Regions from separate parts of the Arthrobacter sp. Y3223151 genome, predicted to be linked through region 2. Evidence: riboswitches for the same ligand, from Rfam matches in the RefSeq annotation. Region 2 holds a riboswitch; each other region holds the start of a gene.
What was found. Region 2 has a riboswitch for thiamine pyrophosphate ahead of AC5RUP_RS00120 (ECF transporter S component). Riboswitches for the same ligand answer to the same signal wherever they lie in the genome.

Region 1 (9,977 bases), 350 kb from region 2:
AGAAGCCCTTCGAGTCACCGAGCCACAGCGGGGCGGTGTCCACGATCGGGATCACGCCAACGGTCACCTTGGTCAGGTCACCGGCGCCGGCGGATTCGTTCCCGCCGGCCTCGTTGCCTCCGCCGCTGGGCGATCCGGATCCACAAGCCGCCAAGCCAAGCGCGGAGACACCGGCCAGCAGCGTCAGGAATGTTCGCTTCATGTCACTTCCTCAGTTCGAAAAAATCAAGTGACAGCGCCCGCGGTCTCCCCCAACCGGAGAGCGCGGCCATTGCGCTGCCACCGGCAACCACTATGTCACGGCTCACACCGGGCGCCTGCAGCGCGGACGAAATGTGACGCGTCACCCACTTTGATGGTGTCTTTGCTCGCGTCGCCCCCGTTGCTCGCGTCACCCACTCTGCTGCCGGAACCGCACGTGACGCGCCCTCACCGGGCGGCGAGTTGCGCCTTGACCTGCTTGCGCAGCACCTTGCCCAAAATCGACTTAGGCAGCTCCTCCACCGCGACGATCCGGCGCGGGACCTTGTACGCCGCCAGCCGGCCGCGGCAATAGTCCCGCAACCCCCGTTCATCCAGCCGGACCGTTCCTTCGGGGCGAAGCACGACGGCGGCCGCCACCTCCTCGCCGCCCTCCGGGCGCGGAAGGCCGACCGCGGCGGCCTCCATCACGTCCGGGTGGGAGCGGAGGGCGTCTTCGACTTCGGACGGCGACACGTTGAAGCCGCCGGTAATGATCAGTTCCTTGACCCGGTCGACGATGCGGACGTTGTGCTGCCCGTCCACGGTGACGATGTCACCGGTGCGCACCCAGCCGCCGTCGAGCAGGACCTCCGCCGTTTCCTCCGGCTTACCCCAGTACCCCAGGAAAACCTGCGGGCCGCGGATCAGCAGTTCGCCCGGCTGGCCGGGCGCGACGTCGCGGGCAGGGTCCTCCGGGTCAACCACCCGCATCTCCGTGCTGGGGAACGGGACACCGATCGTGCCGTTCTGCCGCGTCGGCGCGAACGGGTTGCCCAGGGCCACCGGCGATGTCTCCGTCATCCCGTAACCCTCCACCAGCAGCCCGCCCGCGGTCTCCTCCCACAGGTCCACGGTGGCCTGCGGCAGGTTCATGGCACCCGAGATAGCGAACCGCACGGACCCCAAATCCACCCGCCGCTTCCTGGCCTCCCGAGCGGTCCGCTCGTAGATGGGCGGCACGGCGCAGAAGACGGTGGGCGGGGTCTTCTTCGCCGCCGCCAGCACCAGGTCCACGTCAAACTTGGGAAACAGGACCACCCGCGAGCCGGTGAGCACGCCGAAGGTCAGGTGCAGGGTCATCCCGAAGGCGTGGAACATCGGCAGGATGGCGTACATGACCTCCTTGCCCTCGGCCACGCCGTGCATCCACGCGCGGCCCTGCTCCGCGTTGGCCCGCAGGTTCCGGTGCGTGAGCATGGCGCCCTTGGGTTGCCCGGTGGTGCCGGAGGTGTACTGGATGGCCGCCAGGTCGGTCACCGCCGGCCGGGGATGCGACTTCTTCAGCGGCCTGGCCTGCAGCAGCCTCTCCCAGGTCACGGTCCCCTTAACCCGCGTGGTCAGCGCCTTGCGCGCGGTCCTAGCCGCCGGGACGGGCAGCCGCAGGGCCAGGCGTTTGGCCCGGGGCATCGCCCGGGTGAGGTCCACGGACACGATCGCCTTGACCTCGATATCCGGCGGAAACGCCTGCACTTTGGCCACCACGTTGTTCCAGACAATGGCAACCGTCGCCCCGTGGTCCTCGAACTGGTGGCGGAGTTCGCGCTCGGTGTACAGCGGATTATGTTCGACGACGACGGCGCCCAGGCGCAGCACGGCGTAGAAGGCCACCACGTGCTGGGGGCAGTTCGGCAGGATCAAGGCAACGCGGCTGCCCGGGCCTACGCCGAGCCGGCGCAGGCCTTCCGCCGCCCGGTCTATCTGCCGGCCCAGCTCCCGATAGCTGGTCGCGGCGCCGAAAAAGTCGAGGGCCGTCTTCCTCCGGAACCGGCGGACCGAGTCTTCCAGCATGTGCGACAGGGATTCGGTCGGTACGTCGATCTCGGCCGGCACCCCTGGCTGGTAGTTCTGCAGCCACGGGCGATCCTCAACGGTGGACACAGCAGTGACACGTCCTCTCACTCGGTTGCTACCAGTCTAGGGCGCGTCTTTTGGGCCCAACCAGCAGCGCCCCGCCCTCCTGACGGAGAACGGGGCGCTGCGGGTACGTGCCGGATTACTGCGCGGGCAGCTGCAGAACCTGGTCGACGAAGATCAGGTTCGGATCGGAAACGGTGTCCGCATTGGCTGCGAAGAGCTCCTGCCATCCGCCCTGAAGGCCCAGGGACTGGGCGATCTTGCCGAGGGTGTCGCCGGGCTGCACGGTGTAGGTTTCGCCGCTGACCGCCGGTGCCTGGACCGCGGGTGCGGCCGGTGCCGGGGCCGGAGCCTGGGCGACCGGGGCCTGCTGGACCGGCGCCTGGGCGACCGGTGCCTGCTGGACGGGTGCCTGCTGGATCTGGGCCGACTGGCTGCTCACCTGCGACCCTCCGCCGCCGCCGGCCAGTCCCAGCTTGGACGAGCAGGCGGGCCAGGCGCCCCACCCCTGGCTGTCCAGGACGTTCTCGGCCACGGCAATCTGCTCGGCGCGGCTTGCGTCGGCGGCAGAACCGCTGCCGCCGTTCGCCGCCCACGTGCCCGGGGCGAACTGCAAGCCGCCGGAGTATCCGTTGCCGGTGTTGATGTTCCAGTCGCCGCCGGACTCGCACTGGGCCAGGGCGTCCCAGGTTGCACCGTCGGCCGCGTTCGCGGCCGGTCCGACCAGCGCAACGCTGGCGCCGGTCAGGGCGACGGCGGCGAGGCCGCCACGCAGGGCACGGCTGAGGTTCAGGTTTTTATTTGGATTCACAATGCTCCGGTTCGGCCGCCTTATGCTCAGTCCGTCCCCGAACGTCTCCGCACCGCCGTCAGCCACTCGCAAAATCGAGGTCATGTGGACGTCTGCCATTCTGACGGCGAAAGGCGTGGGCAGCGTCCGGGCATTCCATGGGTAGATCGCGCCGGAAGTTCCGGCATCCCCTGGCGCGGTCATCTGACCCGCGCACGAACTGCACGTTACCGTAAAGTAACCAACGTTGCAAAACCGTGATCTACAAACAGTGTGTCGGTGCGCGCCGCGGCCCGAATCACGGCTAGGTGCACCCCGGCCCCTTCGGGCTCTTCCCAGTGCCCGGCCCAGGACGTAGCGTGGGGATTCCTATTCGATCGGAAGGTTTTCCCATGGCAGAGAATCCCAGTCCCATTGACATCCAGAAGGCGCTGGGCGGCGTGGACTACCCGGCATCCGCCGCCGACCTGGTGAAGAACGCGGAACAATCCGGGGCCGGGGACGACGTCCTCTCGGCGCTCAAGAATCTCCCCGACAAGCAGTACGAAAGCCCGGCCGAGGTCAGCAAAGCGGTAGCCGGCAACTAACGCCCTCGGCCAGCAGTCCTGTCCACCGGCACCAACTCGACGTCGAGGAGCCGGCCGCCGTCGGCCGTCGCGGTCATATACGTGCAGACCGGCTGACGGCGGCGGTCCGTCGGCGACCCCGGGTTCAGCAGCCGCAGGCCGCCGGGCGACGTGGTGTCCCACGGGATGTGGCTGTGGCCAAACACCAGCACGTCGGCATCGGGGAAGCGAGCCTGGCAGCGCTGTTCGCGCCCCTTTGCCGCCCCGGTTTCGTGCACCATGGCGAACCGGACCCCGGCGATGGTCGCCCGGGCAATCTCCGGCAGCCGCGAGCGCAGCTCGTCGCCGTCGTTGTTGCCGTACACCGCGACCAGCCGCCGGCTCCGCTCTTCCAGCTCGTCGAGCAGGTCGGCGGTGACCCAATCGCCGGCGTGGAAGACGACGTCGGCCGCCTCCACCGCGTCCCACACCTGGTCAGGAAGGTGCCGCGCCCGCTTCGGCACGTGTGTGTCCGCCAGCAGCAGCAAGGAGGTGGGCATACCGGCATCCTCGCATATCGAATCAGAGACCGAAGGCCATTCGCAGCCCGAGCGCCAGCATGACGACGGCAATCAGCCCGTCGAGCAGGCGCCAGGAGCCGGGCCGGGCGAAGAAGGGACGCAGCAGCCGGGCGCCGAAGCCGAGGGCGCCGAACCAGATGAGGCTGCCCGCCACGGCGCCGGCGCCGAAATACCAGCGCAGTTCCGGCCCCTGGGTGTTGGCGATGGAACCGAGCAGCAGCACCGTGTCCAGATACACGTGCGGGTTCAGCCAGGTCAGGGCCAGCGCCGTGGCAGCCGTTGCGGCCAGTCCCCCGCCGGCGCGATTGGCCGAGGCGGTCAGCACGCCCGGCCTGATCGCCCGTTTGGCGGCGAACACCGCGTAGGCCAGCAGGAACGCCGCCCCGCCCAGCCGGATGACGTCCACCACCGCCGGGGCGGCCTCGATCACGGCGCCGATGCCAGCGATCCCGGCGGTGATCAGCAGTGCGTCGGACACCGCGCAGATGAGAACGACGACGCCGATGTGCTCGCCGCGGATGCCCTGGCGCAGCACGAAGGCGTTTTGCGCGCCGATGGCGACGATCAGGGCCAGCCCGGTTCCCAGGCCCAGCAAGACTGCGGGAGCAATAGCGGTAGTCACAACAGTTGACGCTACTGACAACACGCGCATCAGTACAGCTAAAGAAACTTCAGTTACGTAAGCTTGCCTTATGCAGCCGTTCCAGTTCGACCATCTGGCGACCTTCGCCGTCGTCGTCCAGGAGGGCAGCTTCGATGCCGCTTCCCGCGCCCTCCACGTGACGCCCTCGGCCGTGTCCCAACGGATCAAGTCCATGGAGCAGGCGGCCGGGCAGGTCCTGTTGCAGCGCACCGCTCCGGTGCGAACGACTGCGGCCGGAGATGTGGTCCTGCGGCTGGCGCGGCAGGTGCGGGTCCTGCAGGCCGACGCGCAGCGCGAACTCGGCGGCGACGGCGACGGCGTGGCCCTGCCGCTGGTGGTCAACGCCGATTCGCTGGCCACCTGGTTCCTGGGCGCGCTGGCCCGCATGCCGCGCGACCGCGGGGTGTTTTTCGAAGTCCACCGCGAAGACGAGCAGCATTCGACCTCCCTGCTGCGGGCCGGACGGGTGACGGCCGCGGTGACGGCGACGCCGGAACCGGTCCAGGGCTGCTCGGTGGAGGCGCTCGGCTCGCTGCGCTACCGGGCGGTGGCCAGCCCGGCCTACCTGGAGCACTGGCGGCCCGCCGGGACCGGACACGCCGACCCGGCGTGGCTGGCGGCCGCGCCCGTGCTCGATTTTGACCGCAAGGACGACCTGCAGGAGCGCTTCTACCGGGAACTGACCGGCGCCGCGCTGGCGGCGCCGCGCCATTATCTGCCCGCCTCGGCGGAGTTTGCCTCGGCGGTCCGGCTGGGCATCGGCTGGGCCCTGCTGCCGGAGCAACAGTGCCTGGCGGACGTCCGCACCGGGACGCTGCACGAACTAGCCCCCGACCTGCCGGTGGACGTGCCGTTATACTGGCAGCGCTGGAAAATCAGCTCGCCGGTGCTAGACGAACTGACTGCCTGCGTTCGGCAGACCGCGCTGGACCAGCTGCGGCAGCGCTAGCTCAGCGCCCGGAAATCCCGCGGCGCGCGGCGCCTCCGCCCGCTGCCAGGGGTGCCGTTTTCTCCGCCCCGAACCCCGGCACCCGTGCCCGGCCCTACAGTGGAGGGAGAGATCCAGACGAAGGGGCACGATGCAAGACCGCATTCGCAACGCCCGCCTGCGCGAGCGCGTGATGAGCGCGGAGCAGGCGGCAGAACTGATCAAACCCGGCATGACCGTTGCCATGAGCGGCTTCACCGGCGCCGGTTACCCTAAGGCCGTGCCGCAGGCGCTCGCGGCACGGATGGAAACCGCGCACGCGGCCGGGGAGCAGTTCAAGATCCGCGTACTCACCGGCGCTTCGACGGCCCCTGAGCTCGACGGCGCCCTCGCCAAGGTCGACGGGATGCAGCTGCGCCTGCCCTACCAGTCGGACCCGGCGCTGCGCGAACGGATCAATGCCGGCGAGCTGGACTACATCGACATGCACCTCAGCCACGTCGCCCAGCACACCTGGTTCGGGTTTTTCGGCGACGTGGACCTGGCCGTGGTCGAGGCGGTGGGCATCCTCGAGGACGGACGGCTCATCCCGTCCACCTCCGTGGGCAACAACATGACCTGGCTCCGGCAGGCCAGCCAGGTCATCGTGGAGATCAACAACGCCCAGCCGGTGGGTCTCGAGGGCATGCACGACGTCTACTACGGCACCGCCCTGCCGCCGGAACGCCGGCCCATCCCGCTCGAGCATCCCGACGACCGGATCGGCGAACCCTACCTGCAGGTGGATCCGGACAAGATCGTGGCCGTCGTGCACACCGACGCGCCCGACCGGAACTCCCCCTTCAACCCGCCCGACGACGCGTCGCAGCAGATCGCCGGCCACCTGCTGGAGTTCCTGGACCACGAGGTCCGGCGCGGGCGGTTGACCGAGCAGCTGCTCCCGCTGCAGTCCGGCGTCGGCAATATCCCCAACGCGGTGCTGGAAGGTCTGGCGGCCGGCGGCTACCGCGGCCTGACCGCCTACACCGAAGTCATCCAAGACGGCATGCTGCAGCTGCTCAAGGAGGGCGTGCTGCGCATGGCCTCCGCCACCTCCTTCTCGCTCAGCCGCACGGGCCTGGAGGAGTTCAACGCAAACGTCGACTACTACCGCGAGCGCATTATCCTGCGCACCCAGGAGATTTCCAATCACCCCGAGCTGGTCCGCCGGCTGGGCTGCATCTCGCTCAACGGCATGATCGAGGCGGACATATACGGCAACATCAACTCCACCCACGTGGCCGGCACCAAGGTCATGAACGGCATCGGCGGCTCCGGCGACTTCGCCCGAAACAGCTACCTGTCCGTGTTCATGTCCCCCAGCATGGCCAAGGGCGGGAAGGTCTCCAGCATCGTGCCGATGGCCAGCCACGTCGACCACACCGAGCACGACACGATGATCGTGATCACCGAGCAGGGTCTGGCCGACCTGCGCGGGCTCGCGCCGAAGCAGCGGGCGCGCAAGATCATCGAGACCTGCGCGCATCCGGACTACCGGCCCATGCTCCAGGACTACTTCGACCGGGCCTGCCGGGACAGCTTCGGCAAGCACACCCCGCACTTGCTCGGCGAGGCCTTGTCCTGGCACCAGCGCTTCGTGGAGACCGGCAGCATGCTCCCCGCACGGCAGTAACGGCCGGCCTCCCCGCACACCGGGCGGCGGGTCGGTCCGGCTGTCCGCCCGCTGTCCACGCGGCGCCCGGGAGTATGACGCCGTCGTGCCTGCGGCCTTTCGCCGCCCGGTGCGGCTGCCGGTAGGCTGCTGGCTTGTACACGGGAGTCCGGTGAACCGGGCTGAGAGGAAGCTTCTCAAGTTTCGACCGTTGAACCTGATCTGGATCATGCCAGCGCAGGGAGCAACCCTCACACCCGTGCCCTGTTCACTCAACAGAAGGGCGCGACAATGCAGACATCCGGCGGCATGCACCTGGTGGCGATGGTCAACCCGCCGACCAGCCAGTATTCGGAGAACTGGCGGCATCCGCTCTCCCGGCGGGACTGGCTGAGCGCAGAGTTTTACCTCGATCTGGGCCGGACGCTGGAACGAGGCTGCTTCGACATGCTGTTCCTGCCCGACGCGCTGGCCGTCCCGGAGGACAACGCGGGCGACTACGCCACCACGCTGGTCACCGGCGGCAAGGGCGCCATCTATCTCGACCCCTTGGTCACCCTGTCACTGGTTGCCGGGGCGACCCGCCACCTGGGCCTGGCCGCCACCATCTCCACGACCTTCACCCCTGCCTACACGATCGCCCGGAAGCTGCTCTCGCTGGATCACCTCTCCGGCGGCCGGGTCGCCTGGAACATCGTCACGTCCACCACCGACGCCGAGGCCGCCAACTTCGGCCTGGCCGCCATCCCGCCCAAATCCGAGCGTTACGACCGGGCCGACGACGTCGTCCAGGCCGTGGTGGACCTGTGGGAAAGCTGGGAACCCGGGGCGCTGACACTGGACGGGCCGGGTCGCCGGTTTGCGGATCCGGAGCGTGTCCACCGGATACCCGAACGGCCCCGGCGCAACGGCGACGACCGTCCGCTGAGCCGCGGTCCGATCACCCTGCCGCGCAGCCCGCAGGGAAGGCCGGTGCTCATGCAGGCCGGGTCCTCCCCGCGCGGCATGGAGTTCGCGGCCCGCTGGGCCGAGGTCGTATTCGCCGTCGCCGACACCCCGGACGCCATGCGCGCGGTGCGGACCGAACTGCGGGCCCGCGCTGCGGCCGCCGGACGGAATCCGGATCAGCTGGCCGTCCTCCCGGCGGTCCAGCCGATCACCGGCGCCACGCCGGCCGCCGCCCGCCAAGCCGTGCGGGGCCTGCAGGCGGCACTCGACGAGGAGGACGTCCTGACGAAATTGGGCCGGCTCCTCCACGCGGCCCGGGAGGACCTGACGCCGGACGGCAGCGCCGAGGAGTTGCTGCTGGCCCATCGCGGGGCCACGGGCAGCGAGGGCTTTGAACAAATGCTCCTGGCCGCAGCCCGCCGGGAATCCATGACCGTCCGCGAGCTGGCGCTGGCGCAGGCCATGAACCAGCTGAAACCCCAGCCCGTGGGCGATCCGTCGGACATCGCCGACTACTTGTGCGAACTCTACGACTCTGAGGCGGCTGACGGTTTCGTGATCATGTCGGCCCTCTACCCGTCCTCACTCGAAGACTTCGTCAACGGCGTGGTGCCGAAACTGCAGGCCCGGGGCCGGTTCCGGACCGCCTATTCGGGACACACCCTGCGCGATCACCTGGGAGCTTCCCCGGCAGGCAGCCGCTCCGTCGCGTCTTAGCAGCCCTACCGCTCCGGCTCAGCGCTGGTAGATCCTGGCCAGCACGGCGTCGAAGACCCGGTCGGGCAGGAGCCGGCGAGCGCCCATGATCGTCCGCGCGCCCCTGCCGACCGGGTACCGGCTGCGCGTGCGCCGAGCGGCCGCCACCCGGGCGATGCGGCGGCCCACAACGTCCGGCCGCGTTCCCGTGCGTTCCGTGTACGCCCCGGCAATCGCCCGCGCCACGCTCTCTGCCTGCGGTGCGTAGGCCGTGCCTTCGGAACTCAGCTGCAGGCTCTCCACCGCGATGGCGTCCCACTCGGTCAGGATCGGCCCGGGCTCGACGATCACCACGTCGATGCCGAAGGGCTTCAGCTCCACTCGGAGGCAGTCCGACAAACCCTCGACCGCGAATTTCGCCGCGTGGTACCAGCCGCCGAGGGGTTCGTAGAACACACCGCCGATCGAGGAGACGTTGATGATCCGCCCGCTGCCCTGGGCCCGCATGGCCGGGGCCGCCAGTTGGATGAGCCGGCCCAGCCCGAACAGGTTCACGTCGAACTGCTGCCGGGCGTCCTCCAGCGGCACGTTCTCGATGGCGCCGTAGGAGGCGTACCCGGCGTTGTTGACCAGAACGTCCAGCCGTCCCTGCTCCGACAGGATGTGCTCCACCCCGCGCACCATCGACGCGTCGTCGGCCAGGTCCATCTCGAGGACGCGCACCCCGTGCTCTTCCAGCGGGCGCATCCTCTCCACGCGGCGCGCGGCCGCGTAGACGGTGAAGCCGCCGCGTGCCAGTTCCCGGCAGGTGTGTTCCCCGATCCCGGAGGACGCTCCGGTTACCAGGGCGACTTTGTCCGTCATCATCGGGCTCCCCTCACTTTTCCAAAGCCATGACGACGGCGGTGCGCGCCTCGTCCGGCAACGTCCGGCCGGCGCCGTCGGGAGCGAAGAGCCGCCGGCAACCGTCGAGTTCCACCGTCAGCGGAGCACCGGCGCCCTGCCCCTCGGCGAGCGGCCAGAGCACCGCAAACTCCGTTGCGTCGTCGGCGCATTCGCCAGCATCCCTATCCTGTGCGGCCGCGTTCAGGAGGGCGT
Region 2 (9,977 bases):
CCGCCGCGAGCCCGTCGCGGAAGATGGCGCTGGCGATCAGGAAGAAAATCGTGTGCGGGCTGGAGGTGAAGATTGCCTTGATGCGGCGGAAGAGCAGCCCGTAGGACGCAAAAAAGCCCAGCGACGCGGCGGCAGGCTGGCGCGGGATCTCCGGGACGGCGAACAGTACCGGCAGCGCGAAGGCCATGAACCACACGGCGCAGAACACCGCCACCAGGCGGATGTTCAGCCCGTTCTCCGCCGTCGCACCGAACCAGCCGGTTTCGGGCAGGACAAACCCGACCAGCACCAGGGCCAGCGCCACGACCCCGCCGACGTAACCCATGGCCCAGCCGAAGCCGCTGACCTTGCCGATGGTCGACGGCGTGGAGATCTGGGTGAGCATCGCGTAGTAATTCACGTTCGCGAACTCGAAGAAGATGTTGGCCAGCGCAATGAGTCCCACGCCCAGGAAAAGGAAGCCGGGGGAGGGGAAGACGAAGAAGCACAGGCCGGTCAGTACCGCGACGGCGACGCTGTTGAGCCCGAGCCACAGCCTGCGGCGGCCCCCGGTGTCGGAGCGTTGCCCGGTGACCGGGGCCAGCAGTGCGATGGCCAGCCCGGCGATGGCCAGCCCGTAGCCGAGGATTTCGGACGCGAAGGCCTCGCCGCCGAAGGCGTCGCTGGTCAGATAGACGGTGAACACGAAGGTCGTCATGACCGCGTTGAAGGCGGCGGAGCCCCAGTCCCAGGAGGCCCAGGCCAGGACGTGTTTTTTATTCAACCGCTCCGCGGCCGCGCCGCCCGCCGTGTGGGTTGCCGGAATGCCGGCCGACTCAGTCATACCGCGATGCTATCCGTTTCGCCTGCTGCGAACTTTGAGCAGCGCCGGGAGCCGCGTGAATCTTTGGCGAACAGCGGGATCGCCCGCCCGCCGCGGCCCTCCCGGCGGCTGTCCGCGGCCCTCCGCGGGCGCCGCGCCGTCTATGCCATGGGTAGAATGGACCTTGGCCCTGTCCGTCTAATCCTTGGCAAACCCGAAGGAAGTTCCGGAGTATCCTCGTGCTGATTGTGCTCACCCTGCTTTTTGCGGTGGCCTTTATAGCGCCCTTAATTTTCCGGAAACTCGGCCGTTCAACGTTCTACATCCTCGCCGCGGTTCCCGCCGCCGGATTCGTCTGGCTGATCGCCACGTTCGACAACTACACCGGGTCGAGCCAGGCAGCGCTGGACGGCGCTCCCAACGCCCCGCCGTCGGAGGTCTTCGCGTGGGTCCCGGGCCTGCAGCTGGAACTGGCCTTTCGGATGGACACCCTCGCGGCGGTGCTGTGCATCCTGATCCTGGGCGTCGGCGCCCTGGTGCTGTTCTACTGCGCCCGCTACTTCAAGGCGGACGACCCGGACATCGGTCCTTTCGGCGCGCAGCTGCTGGCCTTCAGCGGCGCCATGTTCGGCCTGGTCACCGCCGACGACCTGATCCTGCTCTACATTTTCTGGGAACTCACCACCGTCCTGTCCTACCTGCTGATCGGGTACGCCAGGCACCGCCTCTCGGCGCGCCGGTCCGCCTTGCAGGCCCTGATGGTTACCACCCTCGGCGGGCTGACCATGCTGGTTGGCCTGCTGATCATCGGCCAAACCGCCGGCACCTACCGGATCTCCGAGATCCTCGCGGCAGCCGGAACGCTGATGGCGCACGGCCAGATCATCGACATCGCCATCCTGCTGGTACTCATCGGCGCGATCAGCAAGTCCGCGCTGGTGCCCCTCCACTTCTGGCTCCCGGCGGCCATGGCGGCGCCGACCCCGGTCAGCGCCTACCTCCATGCCGCCGCCATGGTGAAGGCGGGCATCTACCTGGTGGCGCGGCTGTCGCCCGGATTCTCCAGCACCGACTACTGGCACGGCGTCGTGCTGGGGCTCGGGCTGCTGACCATGCTGGTGGGCGGCTGGCAGGCCATGCGGCAGAACGACCTGAAGCTGATCCTCGCCTACGGGACGGTCAGCCAACTGGGCTTCTTGACCCTGGTGGTCGGGCTCGGTTCGCAGGAAGCCGCGCTGGCCGGAATGGGCCTGCTGCTGGCCCACGGTTTCTTCAAGGCGACGTTGTTCCTGGTGGTGGGCATCATCGACCACCAGGCCGGAACGCGTGACATCCGCGAACTGTCGCACCTGTACCGCAGCGCCCCGAAACTGTTCGCGGTCGCCGTCATCGGTGCCGCGTCGATGGCGGGCCTGCCGCCGCTGCTGGGCTTCGTCGCCAAAGAGTCGGTCTACGAAGCCTTCATCCACCGGGCTGAAGTCTCCGGCTGGGCGGGAGGCCTGCTCCTGGCCGGCGTGGTGGCCGGATCCATCCTGACCTTCGCCTACAGTGCCCGCTTCGTCTGGGGCGGGTTCGCGGCCAAACCCAACCGCGCAGCCATCGAGTTCAAGCCCATTCCGTGGGCCTTTTTGGCGGCTCCCGCCGTGCTCGCCGTGGCCACGGTGGTGTTCGGGCTCTGGCCCGCCCCGGTCGAGGCCGCCGTCGCCCCCTACGCGGGACTCTTCACGCTGGACACCGCGGCCACGCACCTGGCGCTGTGGCACGGCTTGACGCCGGCTCTCGGCCTGACCGTCGTCACCATCGCGGCCGGTGTCGCCCTGTTCCTGCTGCGTACTCCGATAGCGGCCTTCCAGGCCAGGATCAGCTTCATCCCGGACGCGGACCGAATCTACCGCGGCATCATCGGCGTGCTGGACGAGGTGGCCATCTGGGTCACCGGCCGGACCCAGCGGGGCTCGCTGGTCTTCTACCTGTGCGTGATCCTGATCGTGGCGATCGTGACTCCGCTGAGCGCCATCGTCCTGATGGACGCCCCGCTGCCCGAGAGCGTGGTGTGGTTCGATACCCCGGCCCAGGCCATCGCGGGGCTCATCGTGGCGGCAGGCGCGCTGGGCGCCATCCGCGCGAACAAGCGCTTCATGGCGGTGCTGATGGTTTCGGTGGCCGGTTATGGGCTGGCCTTCATCTTCGCCATGCAGGGGGCGCCGGATCTGGCGCTGACCCAGCTGCTGGTGGAAACAGTCTCCCTGGTGGCCATCGTGCTGGCCCTTCGTTCCCTGCCGGCGCGGCTGTGGCTGCGCACACCCGGGCGTTTCAAACTGCTGCGCGCCATCATCGGAGCAGCTTTCGGCCTCACTATGATCGTGATCGCGATGACGGCGATGGCCTCACGCACGGCAGATCCGGTCTCCCTGGCCCTGCCGCAGTTGGCCTATGAGGGCGGCGGCGGCGAGAACATCGTCAACGTCATCCTGGTGGACATCCGGGCCTGGGACACGTTCGGCGAGATCTCCGTGCTGGCCCTGGCAGCTACCGGCGTGGCCAGCCTGATCTTCATCCGCAGCCGCGGGGAGAAGCGTCCGGAGCCCGTGGACGCCGTCGCCAGCGGATCGGTGGGCCGCGGCTACGAGACGGTGGCGCACTCGGACCGCGAGGCGGCGGCCCTGGCGACGGCCCGCAAGTTCGCCGTCGTCCCGCGCGACGCCTGGCTGGTGGCTGGCCGCACCCTGGCGCCGGAACGCCGCTCCATCATCTTCGAGGTGATCACCCGACTGCTCTTCCACTCGGTGATGATCTTCTCCGTCTACCTGCTGTTGACCGGCCACAACCTCCCCGGCGGCGGATTCGCCGGCGGCCTGCTGGCCGGCATCGCGCTGACCGTCCGCTATCTGGCCGGCGGACGGATCGAACTGGCCGAAGCCACGCCCATCAGCGCCGGCCTGCTGCTCGGCCTGGGGCTTGGCGCCGCGGCGCTGACCGCCGTCGTCCCGCTCTTCCTGGGCGGCCAGGTCTTCCAGAGCGCGATCCTTGAATTCAGCCTCCCGGTCTTCGGCGACCACAAGTTCGTCACGTCGACGATCTTCGACATCGGGGTTTATCTGGTGGTGGTGGGCCTGGTGCTGGACGTGCTGCGCAGCTTCGGCGCCGAAATCGACGAACGCACCGAGGAACGGACCCACGGCCGCCGCAAGTCCGCCGAACTGCAAGTACCCGCAACGATCGAGGAGGAGGTGTCCCGGTGACCGTGAACCTGACGCTGCTGCTGGTGATGGGCGTACTGTTCGCCGTGGGCGTCTACCTGATCCTCGAACGCAGCCTGACCCGGGTCATGCTCGGCCTCATGCTCATCACCAACGGCGCCAACCTGCTGCTGCTCAGCACCGGCGGACCTGCCGGCCTCGCCCCCATCTTCGGCAGCGACATCCCCGCCGACGCCTACAGTGACCCGTTGCCGCAGGCGCTGATCCTCACCTCCATCGTGATTTCCTTCGCCGTCACCGCGTTCATGCTGGCCATCATTTACCGCTCCTGGGTCCTGGGACGGCAGGACGAGGTCCAGGACGACATCGAGGACCGCCGGGTGGCCAACCAGCCCACCTTCGACGCCGAGGACGACGCGGAAATCCCGGCCGAGACCACCGAGTTCGTCCCGCCCGACGAGGCCGAGGAAACGCCAGCCACCACCAGGTCACGGATGGAGAGAAAGCAGTGAACGCCGCCACCCTCGCGCCGCTGGCAGTAGTCATGCCGCTGCTGGGTGCTGCCCTGGCGTTCGTGCTGATCCGCCACCCCAACGCGCAGCGCCGGACCGGTGCCATCACGCTCACGCTGACGCTGGCACTGGAAGCCGTGATGCTGGCCTCGGCGTGGGCCAACGGCGCGCAGGCGGTGAACCTGGGCGGCTGGCTTCCCCCCTTTGGCATCACCCTGGTGGTGGATGAACTGTCCGCCCTGATGCTGGTGGTCTCCTCGGCCGTCAGCCTGGCGGTGCTGCTCTATGCCTCCGGCCAGGGCATGACGGACGGCGACGAAGAAGGCCCGGTCTCGATCTTCCACCCGACCTACCTGATCCTGGTGGCAGGGGTTTCCAACGCGTTCCTGACCGGCGACCTGTTCAACCTGTATGTCGGCTTCGAAATGCTCCTCACGGCCAGCTACGTGCTGATGACGCTGGGCGGCACCAGCCCGCGGATCCGCGCCGGGGTGACGTACGTCGTCGTCAGCGTCATTTCCTCGGTGCTGTTCCTGGTCTCCATCGCGATGATCTACGCGGCCACCGGGACCATCAACATGGCGGACCTGGCGATCAAGCTCGGCCAGTTGGATCCGGCGACCCAGATGACGCTGCACTTGATGCTGTTGGTGGCCTTCGGCATCAAGGCGGCAGTATTCCCGCTGTCCTTCTGGCTCCCCGACTCCTATCCGACGGCGCCGGCGCCGGTCACCGCGGTGTTCGCCGGCCTGCTCACCAAGGTGGGCGTCTATGCCATGATCCGCACCGAGACCCTGCTGTTCCCCGGCGACCGGCTGAACACGTTCCTGATGATCGTGGCGGTGCTGACCATGGTGGTGGGCATCCTCGGGGCCGTGGCCCAGATCGACATCAAGCGAATGCTCTCGTTTACGCTGGTCAGCCACATCGGCTACATGGTGTTTGGCCTGGCCATGTCCTCGGTGGTGGGGCTCGGCGCGGCGGTCTACTACGTGGCGCACCACATTACGGTGCAGACCAGCCTGTTCCTGGTGGCCGGCCTGATCGAACGCCGCGGCGGAACCACGAACATGGACCGGCTGGGCGGCATGGCCAAGCTGTCGCCGCTGCTGGCCATCCTGTTCTTCGTCCCGGCCATGAACCTGGCCGGCATCCCGCCCTTCTCCGGCTTCCTGGGCAAGATCGGCCTGGTGCAGGGCGGCGTGGAACTGGGCACGCCGGTCGCCTGGGTGCTCGTGGCGGGCAGCATGGTCACGTCGCTGCTGACCCTGCTGGCCATGGCACGGGTCTGGAACCGCGTGTTCTGGCGCCGCCCCGAAGACGCCGAGCACCCGGACCCGGTCCTGGTGGCTACCAAGCCCGACGGGTCCGCGCTGCGGACCACCCGCCACGTGGAGAACGCTCCGCACGGTCGGTTCACCGGGCGGGGCATCGTTCAACTGCTGCCGCTGCCCATGGTCTGGCCGACGGTCGGGCTGGTGGCGATGGGCGTTGCCCTCACGGTGTTCGCCGGGCCCCTGTTCGAACTCAGCGACCAGGCGGCGCGCGAGATGCTGCAGCGCACCCCGTACGTCGAGGCCGTCCTGGGCGAGGGCGCCCTGCAGGAGGGGAGCCGATGAGGAAACCGCGCATCTCCATCTGGGTCGAGCTGCCGCTGCTGGCCTGGCTGGTCATCCTCTGGGGCTCCCTGTGGCAGGACTTCAGCCCGGGTAACCTGATCTTCGGCCTGCTGATCGCGCTGCTCATCGTGAACCTGTTCTACCTGCCGCCGGTCGAACTCAGCGGGCGCTTCAATCCGCTGGCCGCGGCAATCTTCGCCGCCACGTTTGTGTGGCAGGTCGCGGTCGCAAGCGTCGAAGTCCTGTGGCTGGCACTGACCCGCGGCCCGACCCTGCGCAACGCGGTGGTGGCGGTCCGGCTGCGAAGCCACTCGGACCTGCTGGTGACTGCCACCGGGCATGCCATTTCGCTGATCCCCGGCAGCTTTGTGGTGGACGTGGACCGCTCGACGTCCACGCTTTACCTGCACGTGCTCGACGTTGACACCGAGGAGGCCGCCGAGGGTTTTCGCGCCCAAGTGCGGCGGATCGAGGCCGGCCTGATCCGGACGATGGGCACGAAGGAAGAACTGGCGATGGTCAAGGCCGAAGGTACCGGCAGAGGAGGTGCAGTGTGAACGGGGACGTCATTCCGGTTGCGCAAATCGTCGTGAGCGCAGTGCTGGCCGTGGCCGCTGTACTGTCGCTGATCCGGCTGGCCCGCGGGCCGTCGCTGCTGGACCGGCTGCTGGCCATAGACGTGCTGCTGGCGATCGTCTGCGCCGGACTCATCGTGGACATGGCCGCCGGCGGCCACATGAACAACCTGACGCTGGTTGTCGTCATCAGCGTTGTCGGCTTCATCGGCTCGGTCGCCGTGGCTCGTTTCGTGACGGACGGGCGGCCTCGTGAACACTGACTTGATCCTCGACATCGCGACCGCCGTCTGCCTGATCGCCGGCGCGGGGATGTCCCTGGCCGCGGCCATCGGCCTGCTGCGGTTTCCCGACCTGCTCTCGCGGATGCACGCCGCCACGAAGCCGCAGGTCTTCGGCCTGCTGCTGCTGCTGACGGGACTGGGATTGCAGCTGCGCAGCTGGGCGGCGGTGCCCATACTCCTCATAGCCTGGCTGTTCCAGTTGCTGACCGTGCCGGTTTCGGCCCACATGGTGGGCCGGGCCGGCTACCGCACCAAACACCTGCGCAAGGAAATCCTCAGCGTGGACGACCTCGACGCGGTGGTGGAGGCGGCGGCGGAGGAAGATTCCGCGGCGTCATCCGATGACGCCACGCCGGCCGGTGCCGACACAGGCGGCCGTGCTGCCGCCGGCAGCCGTGCTGTCACCGGCGGCCAGGACGCCGGGAAGCCGGGGGAACGGCGAACCGCGGGGGCGGCGGCCGCTCCGGGGCGGACCGACCAGGACGACGCCGGGCCCGCGGACGCTCCGTAACCTGCCGGCCAAGGGGACCGGGCCGCGGGCGGGCGCCGGCGGCCGGGACCAAAACGCGATGGGGGACGGGCCCGCGGCCCGTCCCCCATCGGAATCCTCAAGGGACCGCTTAGACCATTTCCCGGGTCTTGTCGTAGCGGATGACCGCCTTGGCGGTGGCGCGCTTGGTCAGCACCTGGATCACCCGCGCCACGGTGCCGGACACCACGGCGAAGGCCACCGCCGCCCGCAGGCTGTTCTCCAGGTCATCGTCGCTCTTGGGCGCATCTTTTCCGGTGACCATCTTCCAGACAAGCCCCAGCAGCTGGCTGGCTGCCAGGCCCGCGCCGATACTCACCAGTGTGCCCAAGAGCCTCAACACAACGCTCATGCCCGCTCCCTTCCGGGGCCGCAGCCCCGTCTCAACTGCTGTTCCGGTTCCCAGCCTACTGCCCGGCACCCGCCGGGGCCGTAAGCCCTCGTGCATTTTCCCGGGGTCTGCGCCCGAATGCCCGCCGCTGCGGGCGAGTGTAGACTGGTACGTGCTGCCAGACAGCATCTAGTGACGACAGGGGAGCGTCCGACCGGCCGGTGCACACCGGAGACCGGGAGGGACGCTGAGAGTGCGGATAGACCGCAGACCCTCGAACCTGCTCCGGTTAGTACCGGCGAAGGGAGTCGAGTTCTCGGGGCGCGCCGCGTGGCCGCCCTCCCCTCCTGCAACCAGGAGGATTCCATGAGTACCGTTTCGAATGTACCCGTCACGCCCACCCCTGCCCGGAAGCAGCGTTACGGCTGGCGGGTGGTGGACATCGTCGTTGCCTCGGTGGTCGCCGTGGCCGTCGGCGTCATCTTCTGGGCCTGGTCGGCGGGCTGGCCGCTGATCGAGGGCCTGACCATAGCTTTCCCGCCTTCCGCCGGGCTGTACACCGGCGGCTGGCTGATGGCGGGCGTGCTGGGCGGGCTGATCATCCGCAAGCCCGGCGCCGCCATCTACTGCGAGATGCTGGCGGCGGTTGTCTCCGCGCTGCTGGGCACGAGCTTCGGCATGACCGTCCTGGTCTCCGGCCTGATCCAGGGCCTGGGCGCCGAGGTCGTCTTCCTGCTCTTTCTGTACCGCAGGTTTAATCTCGGCGTGGCGCTGCTGGCCGGCCTGGGCGCAGGCCTGGCGCTGTCGATCAGCGAGAACATCCTCTACAACATGCTGTGGGCCGCCGAATGGCAGATCGCCTACGTGGGCTTCGCGGCCGTGTCCGGCGTGGTGATTGCCGGGCTGCTGCCGTGGCTGGCGGTCAGGGGCCTGGCGAAGACGGGTGCGCTGTCCTCCTTCGCCGCGGGACGCACGGCAGACGCCTGAGCCGTTTGATGGGAGCGCAGAGTACGACGGCGGCGCCCCGCCCGGTGCCCGTCCTCGCCGAGGGGTGGGGCTGGCGGCATGCCGGCCGCAAGGATCGGGCGGTGCACGCGGCCAGTTTCAGCATCGCCCCGGGCGAACGGGTCCTGCTGCTGGGCGCCTCCGGGGCCGGCAAGTCCACGCTGCTGCACGCCATGGCCGGCGTCCTCGGCGACGAGGGCGAAGGCGAGGAGACCGGCCGGCTGAGCGTGGCGGGGGTGCGTCCCTCCGAGGCCCGCGGCCGGGCCGGCCTCGTGCTGCAGGATCCGGAAAGCCAGCTGGTGCTGGCCCGGGTCGGCGACGAGGTGGCCTTCGGGGCGGAGAACCTCTCGCTGCCGCGCGGGCAGATCTGGGACCGGGTCCGTGAATCCCTGGCCGATGTCGGCCTGGCCGTCCCGCTGGACCATCCCACGTCGGCGCTGTCCGGCGGCCAAAAGCAGCGGCTGGCGCTGGCCTCGGTCCTGGCCATGCGGCCGGGGCTGCTGCTGCTGGATGAGCCGACCGCAAACCTGGACCCCGCCGGGGTGCGGGAAGTACGGGACGCCGTGGCCCGGGTGCTGGACCGCACCGGCGCCACCTTGGTGGTGGTCGAGCACCGGGTGGCGGTCTGGGCGGACGTCGTGGACCGCGTGATCGTGCTCGCGGCCGGCGGCGGCGTGCTGGCCGACGGGCCGCCGGACCAGGTGCTCGCCGAAGGCGCCACCCGTGCCCGGCTGATCGAGGCCGGCGTCTGGGTTCCCGGTCATACCCCGCGGCTGGAGCTGCCCGCGGCACCGGCCCCGGGCGGCCCGTTGCTGCGGGCGGCGGCATTGGACGTGTCGCGGAACCGGAAAGCCGCGCCGGTGCTGCGCGGGGTGGACCTGGACCTGTTGGCCGGGCAGGCGCTCAGCGTCACCGGCGCGAACGGTGCCGGCAAATCCACCCTGGCCCTCACCCTGGCCGGCCTGCAGGCACCCGCGGGAGGGGATCTCTCGGCGACGCCGGCGTTGCAGCGCGGGGCCGGCTTGTCCCCTGCCAAGTGGAAGTCCGCGCAGTTGGTGACCCGGATCGGCAGCGTTTTCCAGGAACCGGAACACCAGTTCCTCACCGGCACGGTTCTCGA
Region 3 (9,977 bases), 700 kb from region 2:
ACACCACGGTCGACGACGGCCTGAAGACCATCGAGGCGCTCGGCGCGGGGGAGAAGGGCCGCTACATCACCGCGCTGACCTTCGGCAACGTGCACGGCGTGTACAAGCCGGGCGGCGTGAAGCTGCGTCCCGAGCTGCTCAAGCAGATCCAGGCCGAGGTCGGTGCCAAGATCGGCAAGACCAATCCGTTCGACCTGGTCTTCCACGGCGGCTCCGGCTCCTCCGAGCAGGAGATCGCCGACGCCGTGGCCTACGGCGTCATCAAGATGAACGTGGATACCGATACCCAGTACGCCTTCACCCGCCCGGTCGCCGGCCACATGTTCAGCAATTACGACGGCGTGCTGAAGGTGGACGGCGAGGTCGGCAACAAGAAGGCCTACGACCCGCGTGTCTGGGGCGCCGCCGCCGAGAAGTCGATGGCCGCCCGGGTCGTCGAGGCCGCTGAGCGCCTGGGCTCGGCCGGAAAGTCGGTGAAGTAAGTGACCGAATCGTTCCGCACCAACCTGCTGGGCCCGGAGCCAACCTACCTGCCGGAGGAGACCGACGTCCTAGCCCGGCTGGAGGCCGGCGACGAAGCCTTGGACCTGGCCGCGAAGTTCCCCACCTCCTCGCTGGTCTGGGCGATCCTTGCCGACGAGGCCTACTCCGAGGGCCGGACCATCGAGTCGTACGCCTACGCCCGCGTGGGCTACCACCGCGGCCTGGACGCCCTGCGCCGGGCGGGCTGGCGCGGAGCCGGCCCCATCCCCTGGGAGCATGAGCCCAACCGCGGCTTCCTGCGCGCGCTCTACGCGCTGGGCCGCGCCGCCGGCGCGATCGGAGAGGCGGAAGAAGTGGACCGGATCGGCAAGTTCCTGGCCGACTCGGACCCCACCGCCCGGGCGGCCATCGAAGGCGCCTGATCAGCACGGCCGCTTGGACTATTCGTCCGGGCGGCCGTCGTTTTTTCCAGTCTTACCCGGGCGGAAGACGGCTTCGGATCTCGGGGCGTAGGCATACCAGTCGCCCGCCCCGCCGCTGGGGCCGTCCTCGGCCCTTAGGCGCGCCAGCCGTTCCCGGTTTTCGCTCAGGGCAGCGACCCGCTGGCGAAAGGCTCTGGCTGCGGCAGGAGAGCCGGGCCCGCTGCCGCGGAACCGGCTCACGCCCGGACCTTCCTCGTACGACTGGAACTCCACCGCAAAGGCCTCGCCCAGTTCCCCGGCCACACGCTGGGCCAACCGTATTCCGTCCCGGGTGAACTGCGCGGCCAGTTCCGGCGTTCTCCACTCCAAGTCGACGACGGCGTCATAGTAGCCCTGCTCCCAACGCCGAAGGTCCTGGATCAGGCGAGGAGTCAGGCCGGAGGCCGCGTAGTCCACGGGACCGCCGAGCCAGAGAACGGTATCCGCGTAGTCCGGGAACAGACGCACTACCGGAACACTTATGGCCTCATCCGGGTTCATGCGCTGACTCTATCGCCCCGTGCCAACGGGCCTGCCATGACCGGGCTCGGGGCGCTGGCGCTTCACGCTCCAGCGCCTGCCCCTTCCCAGGCGGACGAACCTTCGGCATGATGCGTGAATGGGAATGAAAGCTTTCGAGACAGCTGTAGCAGCAACAGCGGGGCCAGGAATATGACGGGTTCGGAGACCATCGACGAGTACCTGGGCCGGCTCGGTTCCAACCAGCCAACGCCCGGCGCCGGAGCGGTCGGTGCGATCCACGCGGCGCAGGCAGCGGCGCTGATCGGCATGGTGACGCGGTTTACCGAGCGGAGCGCGGCGAAGGACAACGACGGCGGTGGCTCGGCAGGCTCGGCTGGCAAAGGCGGCTCCACGGGCTCAGCGCGCAACGACGGCGGTGCGTCCGCCGGCTCCAGCCCGGATCCGGACCTGGAGGCCATACTGGCCGAGGCCGGCGAACTGACCCGGGCGGCGGTGCACGCGGCGGTGTCCGACGAGGAGAAGTTCCGCAGGGTCGTCGACTGCTACAAGCTCCCGACCGCAACGGACGACGAACGCAGCCGTCGCAGCTCGGCCATCCGGGAAGCGCTCGTGGAGGCGACGCTCCCGGCGAGGGCCCAGCTGGACCTGGCCTCCGCCGTCGTGCGCCTGGGCACAGAGCTGGTGGGCGTGTGCAATCCAAACGTGCTGAGCGACATTGCCGTGGCCGCCGAAGCGGCGCGGGCCGCCGCGGCGACGGCGCGGATCACGGTCGAGGCCAATCTGACGTCCATCCGGGAGGACTCCATCCAGGAGTCGCTGCAAGACCACACGCAGAAGGCGGACGACGTGGTGCGCCGCGCCGAGGAGTTGTCAGCGTCGGTCCGGCGCCGCGTCCTGGACTAAACGAGCGCCATCGACAGGGCACGACTCCGCCGCGGGCTTGACGGAGCGAGGCCCCGGCTACGCCTCCTTCATGCTGGCGATTTGAATGAGGTTGCCGCAGGTGTCGTCCAACACGGCCGTGACAACCGGTCCCATGTCGGCCGGCTCCTGAACGAACTGCACTCCCAGCGCTGTCAGGCGCTCGTACTCAGCGTGCACGTCGTCGACCCCGAAGCTGTTGAAGGGGATGCCGTCGGCGACCAGGGCTTCCTTGAACGGCTTGACCGCCGGATGGCCGGAGGGTTCCAGGAGCAGTTCCACGCCGTCCGGGGCCGAGGGTGAGACAACGGTCAGCCACCGGTCGTCGCCTACTGGCACATCGTTCTTGAGCTGGAACCCCAGCTTCTCGGTGTAAAACTCCAGGGCTTTCTGCTGGTCGTCAACAAAAACGCTGGTTGTCGTGATGATCATGATGATTCCTTCGAAGACGGCGGGAGATTGGCTAGCCATTCCCTCGCGGGGGTGAGCGGGGCGGTGTTCAGATGGTGGATGGTGGTGCGTCCACGATTGCTGGCGGTCACCAGGCCGGCCTCGCGCAGGATCGCGAGATGCTTGGTGACAGCCTGACGGGTGATCGCGAGATGGTGGTTGTTGATCAGGCGCACGGTCAGCTCGAACAGCGTCTGGTCGTTGTGCGCGGCCAGTTCGTCCAGCAAAATCCGCCGAGTCGGATGACTTAAGGCTTGGAAGACCGTGTCCACCCGTCCATAATAGGCAACCCCTAGGTTGCCAATCAAGGGGGCGGGTTTTCTTGGCGCTCGGCCGCGTGGTCTTTCGCCGCGGCAGCCGGGCAGGCATGATGCAGGTATGGGTGCGACCACGGCATTCACGGCCTCCGAGCAGGTCTTTGTGCCACCGGCGCGGGCCTGGGCGCTGTTGACGGATTGGGCCGCTGCGCCCGCATGGATGCCCGGCGTGAACGAGATGCACGCCGAGGGGCCGCTGGCGGTCGGCCAAACCATCAGCTTCCGCTCCCAGGGCCACGAGCGCAGCAGCACGGTGACCGAGCTCGACGTCGGCCGCAGCATCACCATTACCTCGTCGCAGGGGGACGTGCGGGCCGACTACCGCTATGAACTGGACGGCGAGGCCGGGGCGACCCGGCTGACGCTGACCGCCGACGTCGTGGTGAGCGAGGAACTGGCCGCCATGGCAGAACAGATCCGCCGGGCGATCGCGGAGGCCGACTCTGGCCAACTGGCCAGCTTCAAGCAATTTGCGGAAGCGGCACCGTGATCCCGGTGGTGTCCTTCGCGGGAGCCGCGCGCCGACACTCCTGCCGCCCACCCGGCTTCCGGCTCAGTAGAATCGACTGCTGGGACCGCTTGAAAGGACTGTGTTGGCCAAGCTCTACTTCCGCTACGGGGCGATGAACTCCGGCAAATCCACCGGACTGCTCCAAGTAGCCTTCAACTATGAGGAGCGCGGGCAGCGCGTGCTGCTGGCCAAGCCGCAGATGGACACCAAGGGGGACAGCAAGATCGTCTCCCGGCTGGGCATGGCCCGGGACGTGGACTTCCTGATCCGCCCGGGCGAATCCGTGCGCGAACACTTCGGCCGGGTGGCCGCCGGCGAGGACCCCGAAGCCCTCCTGGAACATGTGGACGTGCAGCCGGTGGCCTGCCTGCTGGTGGACGAGGCACAGTTCCTGGAACCGGAACAGATCGACGACCTGTTCCGCATCGCGGTGATGGACAACGTTCCGGTGCTGGCCTATGGCATCCGCACCGACTTCCGCACTCAGGCCTTCCCGGGTGCCCGGAGGCTGCTGGAAATCTCGCACTCCCTCGAGGAGCTGAAGACCATCTGCCGCTGCGGCCGCAAGGCAGTCTTTAACACGCGCCGCGTGGGCGGGGAAATTGTGTTCGACGGCGAGCAGGTCGCCATCGACGGCGAGGACGTCTGGTACGAATCGCTCTGCGGCACCTGTTATCTTGAGGCCTCGGGCGGTGCGCTCTAGGTCTGGCTGCGGTGGCGCAGCCCCGTCACGGGCCGGCTGGAATGCCGAGCCGTCCGGCCGGCCGTTCTTCCAGCCGCCGGGTCACTGGCCGGCTGGAATGCCCGGCCATTCTGCCAGCTGTTCTGCCAGCAGCCGGGTCATCGGCCCGCTGGAATGCCGAGCCGTTCGGCCAGCCCGATCGCGTTGAACGGTGCGTGGACCTTGACGTCGTTGTCGAAGTACACGTAGGCATCCCTGCCCGCGCCGTCGGGGCAGCCCGAGCCGTCCAGCCATCCGCCGACCGTCGAGGCCAGCCGGTCCAGGTCTTCGTCCCGGTAACCGCTGACGTAGAGTTCGTCCTTTCCGTGCAGCCGGACGTAGGCGAAGTCGGCCGTGATCTCGTCCAACATCGGCCACTTTCCGGCGCTGTCGGCCAGCACCAGGGCCGTGTTGTGCCGGCGCAGTTGGTCGTAGAACTCCTCGTTGATGAACGTGGTGCTGCGGATCTCGAGGGCGTGGCGCAGCGGCCGGTCGGCGCCGCCGTCGGGGATCCAGGTCCTGTCCTTCATCAGTTCGGTGTGCCCGGCGGCCAAGGCGGCGGCAGCGTGCGTGCTGCGCGGCAGTTGGACCAGGAACTTCTCCATCACCTCGGCGTCGTAGTTGGCGCGTTCGGGCAGCTGCCACAGGAACGGTCCGAGCTTTTCGCCCAGGCCCAGGACCCCCGATGCGTAGAAATTCGCCAAGGCGTCCCGGACGTCCTTCAGGCCCTTCATGTGGGTGATGTACCGCCCGCCCTTGACCGCGAACACGAAGTCCGAAGGCGTCTCGGCGTGCCACTGCCGGAAGCTGGAGGGGCGCTGCAGCGAATAGAAGGTGCCGTTGATTTCGACTGAATTCAGGCGGCCGGAGGCATATTCCAGCTCGCGGCGCTGGGGCAGGCCCTTCGGGTAGAACGTGCCGCGCCACCGCGGGTATCGCCAGCCGGAAATGCCGATCCGTGCCATCGGTTGAGAGGCGGCCATGTCCCGCAGGCTACCCGGCCCCGGCGGTGCAGGCCAGAGCAAGCCGCCCTCCGCCGTCGTGCTGTGGGGCGTTGCGTATCCGTTGAAGCGCTGCCGTAGCCGGGCACGAGAGCCTTCGCCTGATCGAGTGGTGAGAAGATGCAGCCAAACGGCCGGTTTCGCTGCATCTTCCCGCCACTCGAATCTGGCGTCCCGGTTTCGGCTGGGCTCGACGTCGAGCGACGGGCCGCTCCCGGGAGCCGCATGGCCCGCCACCGCGCACCGGTTTCCGCCCCGAAACCGCATCCGGCCCCGCGGATTCCGGTCGATTGTGGCCCATCCGCTAAACTTGGCGGGTAAGAGCCCCAAATACTCCATCCGGAGTGAGGGGCGTTCTCATGCGCGGCAGCGGCTCCTTGATGTGCAGTCTGTCCGGGGCTTCCGCCGCATCGAATGGGGGAGGATCCCATGCCAGCAATTGTGATCGTCGGAGCCCAGTGGGGCGACGAAGGAAAAGGCAAGGCTACCGACCTGCTCGGCGGCCGCGTGGATTACGTGGTTAAGCCGAACGGCGGCAACAACGCCGGGCACACCGTCGTCGTCGGCGGGGAGAAGTACGAGCTGAAGCTGTTGCCGGCCGGCATCCTGTCCCCCAACGCCACTCCGATCATCGGCAACGGCTGCGTGGTCAACCTGGAGGCCCTCTTCGAGGAGATCGACGGGCTCGAGGCCCGCGGCGCGGACACCTCGCGGCTGCGCGTCTCGGCCAACGCCCACCTGGTGGCCCCGTTCCACCAGACCATGGACAAGGTGACCGAACGCTTCCTGGGCAAGCGCGCGATCGGCACCACGGGCCGGGGCATCGGCCCCGCCTACATGGACAAGGTGGCCCGGCTGGGCATCCGCGTGCAGGACGTGTTCGACGAATCGATCCTGCGGCAGAAGGTCGAAGGCTCGCTGCGGCAGAAGAACGAACTGCTGGTCAAGGTCTACAACCGCCGGGACGTGCACGTCGAGGAGGTCGTGGAGTACTTCCTCTCCTTCGCCGAGCGGCTGCGCCCGATGGTCATCGACTCCACCTACGTGCTGAACAAGGCGCTGGACGAGGGCAAGGTCGTACTGATGGAGGGCGGACAGGCAACGTTCCTGGACGTGGACCACGGCACCTACCCGTTCGTGACCTCCTCCAACCCGACCGCCGGCGGCGCGTCCGTGGGCTCGGGCATCGGCCCCACCCGGATCAACCGTGTGGTGGGCATCATCAAGGCATACACCACCCGCGTGGGCGCCGGGCCGTTCCCCACCGAGCTGTTCGATGACATGGGCGAGTACCTGCAGAAGAAGGGCGGGGAGTTCGGCGTGAACACCGGCCGGCCGCGGCGCTGCGGCTGGTACGACGCCGTGCTGGCCCGCCACGCCGCCCGGGTCAACGGCTTCACCGACTACTTCGTGACCAAGCTGGACGTCCTCACCGGCATCGAACAGATCCCGGTCTGCGTCGCCTACGACGTGGACGGCATCCGGCACGACGAAATGCCGATGACCCAGACCGAGTTCCACCACGCCAAGCCGATCTTCGAGTACTTCGAGGGCTGGACCGAGGACATCACCGGCGCCAGAACCCTGGAAGACCTGCCCGAGAACGCCCGCAACTACGTGCTGGCGCTCGAAAAGCTCTCCGGCACCCGGTTCTCCGCCATCGGCGTTGGCCCCGACCGCGACCAGACCATCGTGGTGCGGGACCTGATCAACGAATAGCAGGACCAATGACGGCGGTGCGTCCGGTTCGGCGTCGGGCCGTCACCGCTGGATGACGACGGCGGGGCGATCGGTTCGGCGTCGGGCCGTTACCGCTGGATGACGACGGCGGTGCGTCCGGTTCGGTGTCGGGCCGTTACCGCTGGATGACGACGGCGGGGGCGCGGGCAGTGATGTCCGCGCCCCCGCCGCATCCCCGCCTTCACAGCCCCTTTCAAGCCGTTGAAACCTTTCGCCACTACCGCGCCCGATGGGTTAGACTCGTGGGCAACACGGGAGTCCGGTGAGCCGGGCTGAGAGGAAACTTCTCAAGTTTCGACCGTCGAACCTGATCTGGATCATGCCAGCGCAGGGACGTTGACTCTTTACTACCCGTGCCCCGTTTAACAAACCTAAGGGCGCGACATGCGAACATCAGACTCGATCGTCACAGCGACGAACACCCCCATTGCTGCCGTCGGCAGCGACAAGTTCACCGCCACTCCCCGCGAGTTCGGCGTGGGCGCGAGATTGACCCTGGCGGTCATGGCCGACAACTACGCCGACGTCATCCTGGCGGCACTGGGCCAGGCCGACTCCACCGGCCTCGACGTGCAGACCGGCAAGGTGAGCACCTACCTGACCGGCGCCGAGCAGGATGTGCTGCGCTACCTGAGCCAGGTCATTGCCGCGGCGGGACGCACCGGGGCGCATGTCTCGGCCTCCGTGCTCCTGTCCCGGGGCTGCCCGGGCGGGGTCAGCTGCGAGATACCCGAGGGCGGCGCGGCCCTGTACTCCGAGATCCCGGAACTGGAACCCACGGGAATCGAGGCCGCCGCCGACTGGGCGCTTTACCCCCTGGCCGACGGCGGTACCGGCGGCGCCTCGGCGGACCACATGCGCGATATCTACGCCGCCATCGACTACGCCAAGTCCACGGGCGTCGTGGTGCAGGCGGAGCATTTCGTCACCCGCTTGGACGGCGACGTCGCCCAGGTGCTGCAGACCATTGCCGCCGGCTGGATCCTGGTGGGCCGGTCCGTCCAGCACGTGACGACCCACGCCACGCTCTCCATCAACAGCCCCAGCGCCTCCTGAAGCGGAAGGACCAGTCATGCCATCATCGACTTCGCAGCAGCATGCCCTCCCGCGCGGTGCCTGGACCCTGAAGGACCTCGTCCTCCTGGTTGTCCTGGGCGTCGTCTTCGGTTTCCTCTACTGGGTCTTCGTCCAGGCCTGGACTGCCCTGTCCCTGCTGATGGGCCCGGCCGGAGACCTGTCGCAGCACTTCCTGGCCGGAAGCTGGCTGCTGGTGGCTCCGATCGCCATCGCCATCGTCCAACGTCCCTTCGCCGGCGTCCTGGCCGAGGTTTTGGCCTCGGTGATAGAGGTGGTGTTCCTGGGCTCCGCCGTCGGTCCGCTGCTCTTCATCGCGGCCGCCATTCAGGGCATTGGCAGCGAGATCCCGTTCGCGGCCACCCGCTACCGTTCCTACGGCTGGCTTACCTACGCCCTGTCCGGGCTGTTCGGCGCCGGTCTGGTCTTCTTCTATTCGGCCTTCCGGTCCGGCTGGTACGGCCAGGACTTGTTCTGGACCCGCCTGGTCATCCACCTGATCTCCGGTGTAATTGTGGGCGGGCTGCTGGGCAAGATCATCGTCGACGGGCTGGCGAAGACCGGCGTGGTGGATAACTTTGCGATTGGCCGCGCCCGGCTGGGCACAACCGATGCGCACCGCTGACCCGGTCCTGGAGCTCGATGACGTATCCGTAGGCTTCCCCCGGCGGGACACGGCCGTGCTGCGCAACATCACGCTGCGGCTTGGGTTCGGGGAACACCTGATCGTGTTCGGGGCTTCCGGGTCGGGTAAGTCCACGCTGCTGCAGGCGGTCACGGGGGTGGTCCCGCACTCGGTGGTCGCCACCCTGGCCGGCACGGTGTCGGTGAACGGCGTGGCCACCACCGATTCCTCGGTCGCCGAGCTTTCCCGGCACGTCGGCGTGCTGGCCCAGGATCCCTCCTCCGGAGTCTGCCTTCCCGACGTCGAACAGGAGCTGGCGCTGCCGCTGGAGAACCGCGCGGTGCCTCCGGAGGAGATATCCGCACGGATCGACGCCGCGCTGGCCTCCGTTGGTGCCGCCGGCCTGCGCGGCCGCCCGACAGCCCAGCTGTCCGGCGGAGAAGGCCAGCGGGTGGCGCTGGCCGCGAGCCTCATCGCCGAACCGGACCTGCTGCTGCTCGACGAACCCACCTCCATGCTGGACCCGGCAGGCCTGGCCGCGGTGCGGGACGCCGTCAGCGCTGCCACGGCCGCCTACGGGCCGGCAGTGGTGCTGGTCGAACACCGGCTGGACGACTACGCCGGCGTGGCCGGCATAGCCGGCCTGCCGCGCCGGGCGGTCGTCCTGGGCGACGCGGGCCAGGTCCTGGCCGACGGCGCGACCGCCGACGTGCTGGGGACCCATGCCGTCCAGCTGAACACGGCCGGATGCTGGCTGCCGCTGGAGACGGAATTGCTGGCCGTCACCGGCCGGCCCGGCGGCCTCGGCGCGCCCGACGTCTGTTCGGACCTGCGGCAGCTGGCGGCGCCGGACCCCGAGGACGTAACCCCGCCTGTCCCCGAGGGGGAGGCCGCGGTGCCCGCTGCCGCGGTGCCCGCGACCGGCGAGACGGTGCTGGCCGCCGAGAGCCTGTCCGTCTCGCGGACGATGCCCGGGCGGAAGAAGCGCCGGAATGCAGGCGATGTCCCGCCGGAGGCTGCGATTCTTAAGGATGTGACGCTCCGGTTGAGGCGCGGCGAAATCGCGGCCCTGCTGGGAGCGAACGGGGCCGGCAAAACCTCCTTGCTGCTCACCTTGGCCCGGCTCCTTCCGCCGGCGGCCGGAACCGTCGGCGGGGAACGTCCGGGGATGGTGTTCCAGAATCCCGAGC

Region 1: another riboswitch for thiamine pyrophosphate. It lies ahead of AC5RUP_RS01915 (NtaA/DmoA family FMN-dependent monooxygenase); the one in region 2 lies ahead of AC5RUP_RS00120 (ECF transporter S component).
Region 3: another riboswitch for thiamine pyrophosphate. It lies ahead of AC5RUP_RS03575 (YkoF family thiamine/hydroxymethylpyrimidine-binding protein); the one in region 2 lies ahead of AC5RUP_RS00120 (ECF transporter S component).

The regions. Positions count from the first base shown of each region.
Region 1 covers NZ_JBNHGI010000001.1:378,563-388,539, forward strand. The annotation lists gene AC5RUP_RS01875 (ABC transporter substrate-binding protein) at 1-202, opposite strand, end outside; gene AC5RUP_RS01880 (long-chain-fatty-acid--CoA ligase) at 430-2,121, opposite strand; gene AC5RUP_RS01885 (transglycosylase family protein) at 2,237-2,908, opposite strand; gene AC5RUP_RS01890 (DUF2795 domain-containing protein) at 3,280-3,474, shown strand; gene AC5RUP_RS01895 (metallophosphoesterase family protein) at 3,471-3,992, opposite strand; gene AC5RUP_RS01900 (LysE/ArgO family amino acid transporter) at 4,015-4,635, opposite strand; gene AC5RUP_RS01905 (LysR family transcriptional regulator ArgP) at 4,706-5,605, shown strand; gene scpC (succinyl-CoA:acetate CoA-transferase ScpC) at 5,736-7,256, shown strand; TPP riboswitch at 7,387-7,496, shown strand; gene AC5RUP_RS01915 (NtaA/DmoA family FMN-dependent monooxygenase) at 7,527-8,900, shown strand; gene AC5RUP_RS01920 (oxidoreductase) at 8,919-9,743, opposite strand; gene AC5RUP_RS01925 (hypothetical protein) at 9,757-9,977, opposite strand, start outside.
Region 2 covers NZ_JBNHGI010000001.1:24,367-34,343, reverse strand. The annotation lists gene AC5RUP_RS00160 (MFS transporter) at 1-823, opposite strand, end outside; gene AC5RUP_RS00155 (Na+/H+ antiporter subunit A) at 1,042-4,044, shown strand; gene AC5RUP_RS00150 (Na(+)/H(+) antiporter subunit C) at 4,041-4,514, shown strand; gene AC5RUP_RS00145 (Na+/H+ antiporter subunit D) at 4,511-6,133, shown strand; gene AC5RUP_RS00140 (Na+/H+ antiporter subunit E) at 6,130-6,690, shown strand; gene AC5RUP_RS00135 (MrpF/PhaF family protein) at 6,687-6,971, shown strand; gene mnhG (monovalent cation/H(+) antiporter subunit G) at 6,961-7,503, shown strand; gene AC5RUP_RS00125 (DUF4235 domain-containing protein) at 7,613-7,873, opposite strand; TPP riboswitch at 8,043-8,176, shown strand; gene AC5RUP_RS00120 (ECF transporter S component) at 8,219-8,839, shown strand; gene AC5RUP_RS00115 (ABC transporter ATP-binding protein) at 8,848-9,977, shown strand, end outside.
Region 3 covers NZ_JBNHGI010000001.1:729,301-739,277, forward strand. The annotation lists gene fbaA (class II fructose-bisphosphate aldolase) at 1-482, shown strand, start outside; gene AC5RUP_RS03530 (DUF3151 domain-containing protein) at 483-905, shown strand; gene AC5RUP_RS03535 (immunity protein CdiI family protein) at 924-1,445, opposite strand; gene AC5RUP_RS03540 (cyclodeaminase/cyclohydrolase family protein) at 1,617-2,330, shown strand; gene AC5RUP_RS03545 (VOC family protein) at 2,388-2,780, opposite strand; gene AC5RUP_RS03550 (ArsR/SmtB family transcription factor) at 2,777-3,070, opposite strand; gene AC5RUP_RS03555 (SRPBCC family protein) at 3,177-3,605, shown strand; gene AC5RUP_RS03560 (thymidine kinase) at 3,709-4,329, shown strand; gene AC5RUP_RS03565 (DUF72 domain-containing protein) at 4,467-5,330, opposite strand; gene AC5RUP_RS03570 (adenylosuccinate synthase) at 5,778-7,067, shown strand; TPP riboswitch at 7,330-7,440, shown strand; gene AC5RUP_RS03575 (YkoF family thiamine/hydroxymethylpyrimidine-binding protein) at 7,473-8,144, shown strand; gene AC5RUP_RS03580 (ECF transporter S component) at 8,161-8,787, shown strand; gene AC5RUP_RS03585 (ABC transporter ATP-binding protein) at 8,774-9,977, shown strand, end outside.